DNA from 4 places in the Pseudodesulfovibrio hydrargyri genome. Region 1 is predicted to be linked to each of the others. Evidence: predicted binding sites of a transcription regulator. Region 1 holds the regulator's gene; each other region holds the start of a gene.
The links. Region 1 encodes sigma-54, which starts transcription at its own class of promoters, with help from an activator protein. Its sites were predicted from a motif close to CTGGCACGGNNNNTGCTT; they were not measured.
Positions count from the first base shown of each region.

Region 2: a site for sigma-54 is predicted at 1,975-1,992, ahead of nifH (nitrogenase iron protein). Genes of this name have one in related genera too.
Region 3: a site for sigma-54 is predicted at 1,463-1,480, ahead of BerOc1_RS14025 (flavocytochrome c). Genes of this name have one in related genera too.
Region 4: a site for sigma-54 is predicted at 1,288-1,305, ahead of BerOc1_RS15050 (motility associated factor glycosyltransferase family protein). Genes of this name have one in related genera too.

Region 1 covers NZ_LKAQ01000001.1:52,364-55,571, forward strand. The annotation lists gene rapZ (RNase adapter RapZ) at 1-93, opposite strand, end outside; gene BerOc1_RS00260 (PTS sugar transporter subunit IIA) at 114-563, opposite strand; gene hpf (ribosome hibernation-promoting factor, HPF/YfiA family) at 566-1,108, opposite strand; gene rpoN (RNA polymerase factor sigma-54) at 1,145-2,554, opposite strand; gene lptB (LPS export ABC transporter ATP-binding protein) at 2,792-3,208, opposite strand, start outside.
Region 2 covers NZ_LKAQ01000001.1:857,847-861,054, forward strand. The annotation lists gene nifD (nitrogenase molybdenum-iron protein alpha chain) at 1-195, opposite strand, end outside; gene BerOc1_RS03875 (P-II family nitrogen regulator) at 218-592, opposite strand; gene BerOc1_RS03880 (P-II family nitrogen regulator) at 592-945, opposite strand; gene nifH (nitrogenase iron protein) at 1,102-1,932, opposite strand; gene BerOc1_RS03890 (LeuA family protein) at 2,257-3,208, shown strand, end outside.
Region 3 covers NZ_LKAQ01000004.1:2,118,358-2,121,565, reverse strand. The annotation lists gene BerOc1_RS14030 (sigma-54 interaction domain-containing protein) at 1-1,289, opposite strand, end outside; gene BerOc1_RS14025 (flavocytochrome c) at 1,544-3,115, shown strand; gene BerOc1_RS14020 (cytochrome c3 family protein) at 3,127-3,208, shown strand, end outside.
Region 4 covers NZ_LKAQ01000004.1:2,330,045-2,333,252, forward strand. The annotation lists gene BerOc1_RS15050 (motility associated factor glycosyltransferase family protein) at 1-1,243, opposite strand, end outside; gene BerOc1_RS15055 (cysteine synthase) at 1,382-3,208, shown strand, end outside.

The DNA.
Region 1 (3,208 bases):
CCCCAGGTCCTCGAAGACCTTGAGCGCGGTGCTCTTGCCCGAGCCGGAGAGTCCGGTGACGATCACCACCGGGAAGGGGTTGGTCGAGGTCACAACGGATTCCGTCCCTTCGGTTACACGCTTTTGAGCAGGGCCCAGAGGCCCTCAAGGTCATCGGCCGACAGGAACGCCTTGCGGAATTCCTCGTCCTTGAGCAGGCGGGAGATCTGGGCCAGGACGCGCAGATGCATGCCCGCCACCTGTTCCGGGGCGAGCACCAGGAAAAAGATGGTGCACGGGGCGTGGTCCAGCGCTTCGAATTCCACGCCCTTGCGGCTGCGGCCCACGACCACGATGACCTTTTCCAGGTCCTCAAGCTTGCCGTGAGGGATGGCGATGCCGTCTCCGATGCCGGTGGAACCGAGCCGTTCACGATCGAGAAGGACACGGACCGCATGGTCCGTGTCCATCTCTGGATATTGTACGCCCAGGGGGGCGACGAGTTCATTCAATACGTCCGACTTGGTTGCGGACTCGAGTTCGGGAAGGATCAGCTCCTTCGCCAGGTAATCACTGAGTTTCATGCTTAGTTTCCGGGGTCGATGAGGCCGTAATCGCCGTTCTTTCTCTTGTATATCACGTTGACGCCGTCGGTCTCCGCATTGAGGAAGACCAGGAATTCGTTGTCACGGGCATCCAGCTGCATGGCGGCCTCGTCCACGGACATGGGCTTGGGCTCGTATGCGTCGGTGCCGACGATGGTGGGCGCTGAACCGGGAGCGATGTCCTCGTAGGACAGGTAGTTCATCTGCACCATCTTATTGGGACGCGCCTGCCTGGGGCGATTCTTCATCTTTTCGCGCATCTTGCGCAGCTGGGCCTCCAGCTTGTCCAGGACCATGTCGATGGTGGAGTACATGTCCTCCGAATCTTCATAGGCCGAGATATGTATGCGATCCGAGTTCAGGATCACGTCCGCCTTGTGGCGGAACTTGTCGACCAGCAGGTTGACCTGGAGATCGGCCTCCGCATCGGAAACGTATCTTGCTACCTTTTCAAAACGCTTTTCCGCATAACCCTTGAGGTGATCGGAAGGCTCGAAGTTCTTGAAAGTGAAGCTGATGTTCATACGCTGCCTCCTGGTTGAGAGTGCTTCAAGCAGCCCCTAGAAGTACTGCTTTCGTTTCGAAGACGAAGCTATGCCCATGGCCGAGCGGTATTTGGCGACCGTGCGCCGGGCGATGTTCACTTCCAGCTTTTCCTGGAGGATCTCGCCTATCCTCTCGTCGCTGAGCGGTTTCTTCGTGTCTTCATCTGCGATCATTTGCTTAATGAGCGCCTTGACGCTCTCCGAACCCACCTGGGACCCGTCGTTCAGGTCCAGGGCCGAGTTGAAGAAGAACTTCAGCTCGAAGATGCCGTGAGGGGTCGAGACATATTTGTTGGTCGTGATCCGGCTCACGGTGGATTCGTGCATCTCGATGTCTTCCGCCACCTCCTTGAGGATGAGGGGTTTGAGCTTTGTCACGCCCTCCTCGAAGAATGCCCGTTGGAAGCCGACAATGCTCTCAACTACTTTATACAAGGTTCGCTGCCGCTGGTACAGACTTTTCATCAACCATGCGGCGGAACGCATCTTTTCCTGGAAATATTCCTTCTCCTTGTCGGCCGCGCCCTTCATGGAATCCATGTAGAAGGTGTTCATCTGGAGCCTCGGCATACCGTCCTCGTTGAGGATGATGACGAAGTCCTCGCCGTACTTGTAGACGAACACGTCCGGGCTGACGTAGTGCGGCTCGGTGCTGGAGAAGTTGGCACCCGGCATGGGATCGAGCGTCTGCATCAGATCCAGGTACGACTTGAGCTCGTCCATGGTGATCTTGAACTTGCGCGCCAGAGGCTTGTAACGATTCTTCTCCAGGTCCTCCAGGTGGTCGCTGACCAGGGAGACCAGGATCGGGTCGTCATATCCGAGGACCTCCATCTGGACCAGCAGGCACTCCTGCGGGGTCCGGGCGCCCACGCCGACCGGGTCCAGGTGCTGGATGCGGCGCAGAACGGACTCGATCTCCTCCTCCGAGGCCTGGACCATGGCGGTCAACTCCTCCATGGTGGCCTGCAGGTAGCCGTTGGCGTCGATATTGCCGAGGATGACGTCGCCGATGGCCAGCTCGTGCTCGGAGAAGTTGGACAGGCGCATCTGCCAGTTCAGGTGCCCTTCCAGAGAGGGCTTCGAGGCCAGGCGGGCCTCGAAGGACATGCCCTCCTCGGGCATCTCCATGTCGCGAGACAGGGCCTGCTTGGAGGTGGAGGAAAATTCGCCCAGGTAGTTTTCCCAGTCCGCGTTGCGGACCAGTTCCTCCTCGGCCTGGGATTCGGTCAGGACCTCGGTCTTGTCCGGGACCTCGGTGTCGGTCTCGGTTTCGTCCAGGAAGGGATTCTCCAACAATTCCTGCTGCACGGTCTCCAGCAGTTCAAGCCGCGACAGTTGCAGCAGCTTGATGGCCTGCTGCAACTGGGGCGTCATGACCAGTTGCTGTGAGAGCTTGAGCTGTTGCCGAAGTTCCAATCCCATGATGCGCTACCCGCTTGAGGTTGTGTTTATCGATTGCCGGATAAAGAAATTTTTTTTAACCGCCAGACATTTTTTCCGGTTCAACCATGCCACAGTGAACTAAAGGATGCAACACAATTGTGTTAACATCCTGTTTACATTAATATTTCCGCCTGCATATTATGATATGAAAAAAGTGTACCAACCTTTAGCAACGGTGTAAATCGGGAAAGAGGAAAAAAAGACGAAAACGGCGGGCTAAAGCCGGAAATCCTCGCCCAGATATATCTGCCGGGCGCGGCTGGACTTGACGATCTCGGATGGGGCTCCCTCCAGGATGACCGTGCCCTCGTAGACCAGGTAGGCCCGGTCGCAGATATTCAGGGTTTCCCGGACGTTGTGATCCGAGATGAGGATACCGATATCCATGGACTTGAGCACGGAGATAATCTCCTGGATGTCGATGACCGCGATGGGATCGATACCGGCAAACGGCTCGTCCAGGAGGATGAACTGCGGATCGAGGATGAGCGCCCGGGCTATTTCGAGCCTGCGCCGCTCGCCGCCGGACAGGAACATGGACGCCTGGTCCGCCAGCTTGGTGATGGTGAACATCTCCATGAGTTCGTCGGCCCGGGCCCGCTGTTGCCGCGAGGTCATGGAGGTCTGCTCCAG
Region 2 (3,208 bases), 810 kb from region 1:
GCATCCGCGCATGGTGATGATGCCCGGAATGGTACGGACGTTCGCCAGGATCTCGGGCGGCGCCTCGGCTTCCGTGGCTTCGTTGATCAATATCTGCTTGGCGCGCTTCCGAGCCACCTTGGGAGGATACTTCTTGAGAAGTTCTTCCTTGATGTCGGTGGGCATGAGCTGCACCACTTTCTTGGTCTTGGCCATTCTCAGTACTCCTTGATGTCGGCTAGGCTATGGCCTTTGCACCGGTTTCGGCGGTTCTGACGCGGACGGCGTCACCCACGGGCAGGACAAAGATCTTGCCGTCGCCCGGCTTGCCGGTCTTGTTGGCGGCGATGACGGCTTCGACGACGTCTTCCACCATGTCATCGGGGACCACTACCGTTACCATGCGCTTGGGATAGAGCTTGCCCTTCTCGCCGAGCACCGCGGCGGCTTCCTCGTAGCCGCTCTCAGCGCCTTCGACGACGGCCGAGTTGACGAACCCCTTGCCGCGGCCTTCCGCTGCGTGGGCGAAGAAGGCGTCCACGCCGGCTTCGCTCAGGGCGGCCTTGGTCTGGTTCATCATGTTCATGCGCACGACTGCGATGACTTCCTTCATTACGCGGCCTCCTCGCTGGCTGCGGCGGTCTCGTTCACGCCGGAGCTGATGGTGTAGACGTCCTCCACGTCGGAAACGAAGATCTTGCCGTCGCCGAACGCGCCCTTGGTGCCGGAGCGGGCGGAGTCCATGATGGTGTTGATCACGAAGTCCTTGTCGGCGGCGTTGACAACGCACATGAGCATGGTCTTGGGGATCTCGTCGTAGGTGACCTCGCCGATCTTGATGCCGCGCTGCTTGCCGCGACCGGCCACGGAATACTTGGTGACGGCGGGGAAGCCGTTGTCCATCAGAGCGGCCAGAACGGTGTCCGCTTTCTCGGGCCGCACAATTGCTCGTACCATGATCATCATTTTGCTCTCTCCTATCTCTTCTTAATTAAAGGACTTTGATTGTTTTCAGGTCCCGATTTCGCCGTATTTTCGGGCCGGTCCTCCCCTGTAGGCACGGAATTCTTTCGAATTCCGCGCCTGCCGGGGCCGCCGACCGGGCGAAATGTCGGGGGAGAACTAGGCGGCTTCCATGATGCCGTAGTCCATGAGCAGCTGTTCCAGGTCTTCGATCTCGAGCGGGGTCGGGATGGTGAACATCTCGTTCTCGTCGATGGCCTTGGCCAGGCCGCGGTACTCATTGGCCTGAGGCACGGAGCCGTCCCATTCGATGACCGTCTTGCGGTTGATCTCGGCGCGCTGCACGTCGTTGTCGCGGGGCACGAAGTAGATCATCTGGGTGCCCAGCTTGGCGGCCAGCTCGGTGATCAGGTCGGCCTCGCGGTCGGTGTTGCGGGAGTTGCAGATCAGGCCGCCCAGGCGGACGCCGCCGGATTCCGCGTACTTCATGATGCCCTTGCAGATGTTGTTGGCCGCGTACATGGCCATCATCTCGCCGGAGCAGACGATGTAAATCTCCTGGGCCTTGCCGTCGCGGATGGGCATGGCGAAGCCGCCGCAGACAACGTCGCCGAGGACGTCGTAGAAGGCGTAGTCCAGACCCTCGGATTCCTCGTAGGCACCCAGCGACTCGAGCATGTTGATGGAAGTGATGATGCCGCGGCCGGCACAACCGACACCGGGCTCCGGACCGCCGGACTCAACACACCAGGTGCCGCCGAAACCGGGCTTGCGGATATCCTCGAGTTCCACGTCCTCGCCTTCTTCGCGAAGGGTGTCGAGCACGGACTTCTGCGCCAGGCCGCCGAGCAGGAGACGGGTGGAGTCGGCCTTGGGGTCGCAACCGACGACCATGACCTTGCGGCCCATCTCAGCCAGGCCGGCAACAGTGTTCTGCGTGGTGGTGGACTTTCCGATTCCGCCCTTTCCGTAAATTGCTACTTTCCTCATGATTTCTCCTCCATGGGTTTGTTTGCGTCGATGAAGCCCTTAAGGCAAACGCCGTGCCAAACTGCCTACACAGTGTTAACAATCTGTTTTTAAAGGAGAAATATAGTTTCCTACAGCGGTGTAGCTTCCTACAAAAAGTGTAGGTTCACACCAAACACGCAGACACAAGTGTTGTAGCCTACAAAAACGTAGGCAAATCCCTATCTTTTACGTCAATAATTTTCACTTATAATATCAACTGGATAGCTATAAATTGAGAATTGGCACCCTTCCTGCTCATAGAGAGTCAGCATCACCCGCAACAATAATAAGAGGACAAACCACATGTTGATCGACACCACACTCAGAGAAGGCGCGCAGCTCTTCGGGGCCTACTTCTCCATGGAGGCGCGGGAGAGAATCGTGTCCGGCCTCCTTGCCATAGGAGTGGACGAGATCGAGTTGGGCTGGGTGGGACAGGAAGGGCTGGACGAGCTCATACGGAGGATAGGCAAGCGGCGCAACGGTACCGCCCTGTCCGTCTGGTCGCCCTGCCGGGAGGCGGACATCCGCAAGGCCGCGGGCCTTAAGATAGACCGCATCAACATCGGCGTGCCCGTATCCGACCTGCACATCGAAAACCGACTCGGGACGGACCGCGAGGGGCTCCTGGAACGTCTGGCCCGAACCGTTCTCGCGGCCGGGCTCCTGGGCCTGGAATACGTGTCCGTCGGCCTGGAGGACATCTCCAGGGCCGACCAGGACTTCGCCCTCAAGGCGGCCGGGCTGACGCAGGACGTGGGCGCGTCCCGCGTGCGCCTGTCCGACTCCCTGGGGCTGCTGACCCCGCCCGGCACTGCGGCCCTGATCACGGCCTTCAAGAAGGAACTGAACATCGACCTGGCCGTGCACTGTCACGACGACTTCGGCATGGCCACGGGCAACGCGGTCACCGCGCTGTCCGCCGGCGCGGACTACGCCGACGTCAGCCTGCTCGGCATCGGCGAACGGTCCGGCATCGCGGCCACCGAGGAGCTGGCCGCCTACCTGACACTCAAGGAGAAAAGCCATGCGTACAAAGTTGAAGACCTTCGCGACCTCTGCCATTTCGTTTCTCAAGCTGCCGGGGTGCCGATTCCCCGAACCAAGGCGATCGCGGGCAAGGACATTTTCGCTTGCGAGTCCGGCCTTCACGCGCACGCCCTCAGCAAGTCGCCTGAGCTTTTCGAACCCTTCGACCCCGGCCGCATCGGTGCGAACCGGATGGTCGCTGTTGGCGGAAAAAGTGGGCGAGCGG
Region 3 (3,208 bases), on a different contig from region 1:
GCGGCGAAATGCGGGTCCAGATGAACGCGAAAAGGGGCGCCGCAACTCAGGATCAGGGAGCGGTCCAGACAGTTCTCCAGTTCCCGCACATTCCCCGGCCAGTCGTAGCGGACCAGGCGGTCCATGTCCGATCCAATCGGCGGGGCGGCCGACCACCCATATTCCTGTGCCTTTTTCCGGACAAAGTATTCGGCGAGCACGGGGATGTCTTCCCTTCTATGCCGCAAGGGCGGCACCTCCACCCTGATGCAGTTGAGCCGGAAATAGAGATCCCGGCGGAACCGGCCGTCCCGGCACATGGCCTCCAGGTCGTTGTTGGTGGCGGCCACCACCCGGAAATCGAGGGGCACATCGCGGCTTCCGCCCACCCGCCGTATGGTCTTGTTCTGCAACACCTGCAACAGGCGCGTCTGCATGGCCGGGGGAAGCTCCCCGATCTCGTCCAGGAACACGGTGCCGCCGTTCGCCTGCTCAAAGAGGCCGATACGGTCGGAGCCGGCGCCGGTAAAGGCCCCTTTCTGATGGCCGAAAAGCTCGGACTCGATCAATGACTCCGGCAGGCTCCCGCAATTGACGTGGACGAATCCGGCGGCCCTGCGGGGGGAGAGATCGTGCAGACGTCGTGCCAGCGCATCCTTCCCGACACCCGTTTCTCCGGTCAGCAGGACGGTGTTACCCGTCGGCGCTACGGCGCTCAACAGCCTGTACACCATCCGCATGGCACTGGAGGGACAGACAAAGTGGCCTCCGCTTTCAGGGGCCACGGCGGAATCCCCGAGCTCATCGTGGGACCACACCCGCAGTGCGGACAGCTTGTTGGCCAGGCTCAGGGCGATGGGGCCCCGTATCTTCATGAGCAGGTCGAGCGTCGCGTCGGACAGGTGCGGGCCGGGCGTGTGGAAGGCCAGCATCCCGATGTGCCTTCCGTCCAGCCGGACGCGGCATTCGTAGAGGGAATGGCTCGTGGGAATGCAGGATGGAAGCGTGATGGCCATGGCGGGGAACTCGTTGAGCCGGTTGACGATATTCAGTTCCTTGCGCCTGTTGGACAGGAGGTAGTTGTGCAGCGCGTCCTGGACGGGTTGTTTTTGGCGGCATTCCTCACTATGGGATTTGCCCGCGTAGACCAGGCTGTAGACCTGCTTCTCCTCGGGCGCATGATGCCCGATGAACACGCCCTCGATATCGGTCCGCGCTTCCAGTAGCTTTTGCAGATGGGTAATGGCCAGCTGCAAATCCAAGGTCGAACACACCTTGTCGACTATGTTCTCGAAAAGTCTGTCGCTCATTTCATCTGCTATTTGATATTTCATTGCACATAACCATTTGCGAACAACTTCGTTGGTATTCTTTGACTGTGTGACTTCGCAAGTCAACTGCGATATTTCGCAAATCAACTGCCGCCCCTCGCAATCCGATTGCCGGAATATAAATTTATCTTATAATTACAGTTTATTACAAAATGGCACACTCGTTGCTTTTTGGAAACATTTGAGTGTGACGCAAGTGTTTTTTAACCCATCACAGTACCCGGAGGAGGGTCATGAGTAGAAAGATCAAACAACACGGCAAGCCCGATACGATGGGCCGTCGTGACATGCTGAAGGTGGCTGGTCTTGCCGCCGGTTCGGCCCTGTTGTCCCAGATTGCAACGAGCGAGGCGAAAGCCGCGCCGTCGACGTCCGACCAATGGGATCGCGAATTCGACGTCATCATCGCCGGCAGCGGTTTCGCGGGCTGCGCCGCGGCCATCGCCGCCAGAAGGGAGGGCGCCTCCACTCTGGTCATCGAAAAGATGTCGGTATTCGGCGGCAACTCGGCGATCAACGGCGGCGCCATGGCCGTGGCGGGTTCCGCGCTGCAAAAGGAGAAAGGCATCAACGACAGCGTCGAGCTGATGATGGCCGACATGCTCAAGGGCGGCCGGGGCACCAACCACGTCGATCTGCTGCGCGTCGTCTGCGCGGGCACGGCCGAGGCCTTCGAAATGACCAGGGAATTCGGCGTCAAGTGGAAGGACGTCCTGTTGCAGTTCGGCGGCCACTCGGTCCAGCGCACCTTCCAGACCGAGCACTTCACCGGCGGCGACATCACCATTCCCCTGATGAAGGGCGGCATCAGCCTCGGGGCCATCTTCAAGAACCGCTGCAAGCTGGAGGAGATCCTGACGGACATGGACGGCGGCATCGCCGGCATCGTCGTCCGGGAGGACTACTACTTTCCGGACGAAAACTCCGGCACCCTGCGCCGGTACAAGGTGAACCGGGGCTTCGTGGCCTGCACCGGCGGGTTCGGCAGCGACATCGCCTTCAGGAAGACGCAGAATCCGAGCCTGGACGAAAGCGTCGGCTGCACCAACCATCGCGGGGCCACGGCCGAATCCTTCAACGCCCTGCTCGAGGTCAACGCGGCCCCGGTCAACACCGGGTCCTTTCAACTCGGCCCCTGGGCATCCCCGGACGAAAGCGGCTTCGGCTACGCCCCGCAATTCAACCAGCAGGCGGCCTTCCCCTACGGCATCATGGTCGACATCCGCGACGGCCTGCGCTTTGTCAATGAAAACGCCGACCGCAAGACCCGCGCCGACGCCCAGCTCAAGCACTGCAAGGAAGCGGACGGCACCATCCATTATCCGGTGGCCTTCTGTTCCGAGCCCGGCACGGTCAAGTCGCCCACCGTCAAATACGCCCTCAAGGAAGGCGTCGCCTGGAAATTCGACTCCCTCGAAGCCCTGGCGAACAACTTCGGCATCCCCCTCAAGCCGCTTCAGGAGCAGGTGGACCGTTTCAAGCAATTCGTGGCCAACGGCAAGGACGAGGAATTCGGCAAGCCCATCTTCGGCTTCGACCGCGCCCTGTACCTCGACAAGCCGCCCTACTACGCCATGCGCGCCTGGCCCAAGGTCCACTTCTGCCAGGGCGGGGTGAACATCAACCCCCGGGCCGAGGTCACCCACATGCGGACCGGCCAGCCCATTCCCAAGCTGTACGCTGCCGGTGAAATCACCGGAGGCACCCACGGCGAGAGCCGGCTGGGCAGTTGCGCCATCGCAGAAACGCTGGTCATGGGCACCATCGCCGGCAAAAACGCGGCCAGAAACAAGGCCCGAAGCTGAGGGGGAAGAGAATGAAACGCTTGATGATCTTAGCCGCGACCCTGGCCATCGGCGCCGCCGCCTGGGGAATCGTCGCCACCGAGGGCCTTTCGC
Region 4 (3,208 bases), on a different contig from region 1:
CGGTCATGTACTGCACCGTGGTCAGGATTTCCTCGCCGTCCATGTTGCGCGTGGTCTGGTGCCAGGAATACCGTTTGTCCGAGGTGGTGTGGTTGTGGTGGCCGCCCGAGTGGGACATGCCGTTGATCCAGGCGTAGTCCTGCCCGGCCAGGAGCAGGTGGGAGACGCCGCAGTAGCGCAGGAAGCGCGACAGGGTCACCGAGACGTTGCCGCCCGCGTCGAGCACCAGGTCCCGCTCCTCGAGCACCTTGGTGCCCACGCCGCCCACGGTCCACAGGGGCAGGGTCGGTCCGGGATAGCGCTTGAGGATCATGGGGTCGATCTTGGTGGAGTAGACCAGGGGCACGTCCTGGACGAAATCCGGGTCCAGCCGCTCGAAGACCTTGAGCATGGACTTGTCGTAGTCGATGGCCGCGCACAGGTGCGGCTTGATGCCGAGGTTCTGCAGGGACGGGATGGTCTGCAGGGCGCAGGTGTAGAGCACGTGGCCCATCTTTTCCTTGAGCAGCGGGGCCATGGTCTCCAGCGACGGGCCCGCGCCGAGGATGACCGCGCCCACGCCCGCGCCCTTGCCCTCCATGGGCTTGAGGCTGCCGTCGCGCATGGCCTTGGCGAAGTTGTCGATCTCGTTGCCGACCATGACGTCCTGGCGGTGGCGCAGGGTGGACAGCTCCAGGGAGAAGTTTTCGAGCTTGTTCTTCAGCCAGGTCGCCCAGCGGGCGTATTCCGGCCCGAGTTGGCGGCTGGGGATGTCGCTCTTCAGGTGGATCTGGCCGTAGATGAACTGCAGGTCCAGGTTGCGGACCACCTCGGACAGGAACCGTTCGTCCGGGACCAGCAGGTGAAACTTTTTGTTCTCGAAGAACGGCCGGTAGTCGGTCTGGCCCAGGCAGGCCAGGAGCATCTCGGAGCGCGGCTCAAGGAGCATGACCTTGTGGGTGTCCGGGGTGTTGGTCAGCAGGTGGTTGACGCCGTAGCCCAGGTTGGAGCCGACCACGAAGGTGGCCGAGGTCCCGGCCTTTTCCGGGTGCAGCCAGTTGCCGTACAGCCCCTGCGGGGGCAGGGATTCGAACATGCCCTTGCCGTTGTCCATGCGCCAGTCGTGCAGACCGAACTCGTTGCGGAACAGCCTGGTCTTGAGCATCTCCTCGTTGAACGGGCGGGTGGACAGCCACTGGAAGATGGGATTTCCGGTGCGTTGCAGGTATTCGATGTTGTCTTTCAGGAACGGGTACGGATTCATGGTGCGGCCTCGCGTGCTCAAAAAATGACGGTTCGACCGGGAAAATGCACTTTGCATGCCAGTTGCGCCAAGCCTGTTTTTGCCCTACGGTGCGGGCATCCATTTCGAACCCAACCCGCATGATTCCAGGGCGCTACGATGAACAAGAACCTGCTTGAGCTGATCGGCGACACGCCGCTGGTGGAGATACGCCACCTCAACCCCAATCCGAACGTCAGGATTTTGGCCAAGATCGAGTGCCAGAATCCCGGCGGGTCCATCAAGGACCGGGTGGCGGCGGCCATGATCGCGGCCGCCGAGGAGTCGGGCGAGCTGACCAGGGACAAGATCATCATCGAGGCCACCTCGGGCAACACCGGCGTGGGTCTGGCCATGGTCGCGGCCATCAAGGGCTACCGCATCAAGCTGCTCATGCCCGAGACGGCCTCCGAGGAGCGCAAGATGATTATGGCCGCCTACGGCGCGGAGCTGGAGCTGACCCCGGGCCACCTGGCCACGGACGGGGCCATCGAGCAGGCCTACCGCTACGCCCGCGAGGAGCCGGACAAGTACGTGCTCATGGACCAGTACAACAACCCGGCCTCGGTCCTGGCGCACTACATGGGCACCGGGCTCGAAATCTGGAATCAGACCGAGGGCAAGGTGACGCACTGCGTCATGACCCTGGGCACCTCGGGCACGGCCATGGGCATCGCGAAAAGGCTGCATGAGATGGGCCAGGTCTACGTGGCCGCGGTGGAGCCCTATGCGGGGCACAAGATACAGGGCCTCAAGAACATGCTCGAATCCTACCCGCCGGGCATCTACGACAAGCACGCCCTGGACGAGATTCTGCACGTGGAGGACGAGGACGCCTTCGAGAACTGCCGCAGGCTGGCCCGGCACGAGGGCATTTTCGCGGGCATGAGCTCGGGCGCGGCCCTGGGCGGGGCGTTGCAGCTGGCCGAGCGGTTGGACCAAGGGCTCATCGTGGTCATCTTCCCGGATTCGGGCGAGCGCTATCTGTCCACCCACCTCTACCGCCAGCGGTCCGGCAGCGGGGTGACGATCTTCGACATGGCCTCGGGCGCGGACAAGATGCTCAACACCGCGTCGGGCCTGGGCGCGTACACCATGGGCCCGAGCCTGGACAACCCGGACGGGTTGGACTCCTGGCGCAGGCTGGCCCTGCTCGACGTGTTCGTCCGCCACCTGGCCGGGCGCGGCGTCAAGGTCGAGGGCGTGGCCGGGCTGACCGACATGGACGACCGCACCCTGGCCGCGGCCCGCGAGGCGGGCACGGACCGGGCCTCGTTCGCCGCCGATCTTCGCGAGGCGATCCTGGCGCGCGGCCGGGCCATGGGGCTGTCCGAGTCCCTGAAATTTCCCCTGTCGTCCGCCGGTAACGAGACCGCGCTCACCCTCTGCCGCAAGCTGTTGGGCAAGGGGCTGGCCTACGAGAAGCTGCGCAGCGTCTACTTCGACGTGTTCCGCGACAAGCGGTACGGCGAGATCGGCACGGTGGACCTGGACAAGGTGTCCGGCGGCCGCACGGTGGACCTGGACGCCTACGTCAAGGACAACCCACTCGATTTCACGCTGTTGAAACGCGCCTCGCTCATGGACCTGAAGCGCGGCGAGGTCCTGGAGACCCAGTGGGGCAACGTGCGCCCGAGCTGGTTCTTGCAGCACGCGGCCATGGCCCTGGACGAATCGAACCGGACCGACGTGATGATCGGCTCGGACAAGCACCGCTTCCCGCACCTGGAGAACCTGCGGGCCATCTGGTCCACGGCCGGGCGCGAGGCCCAGGCGTGGATGGTCTGCCAGCAGACCTCGGACGCCGAGGGCGAGACGCTGGCCACGGTGGCCGAAAAACTCGGCGGCTTTCGCGCGGCCCGCTTGTGGCTGCTGTCCGTGGCCACCCGCAAGCCCCTGTGCGCGTCCGGCGAAAACCTGGCCATGTGGGCCCGCAACTGGCGGCGC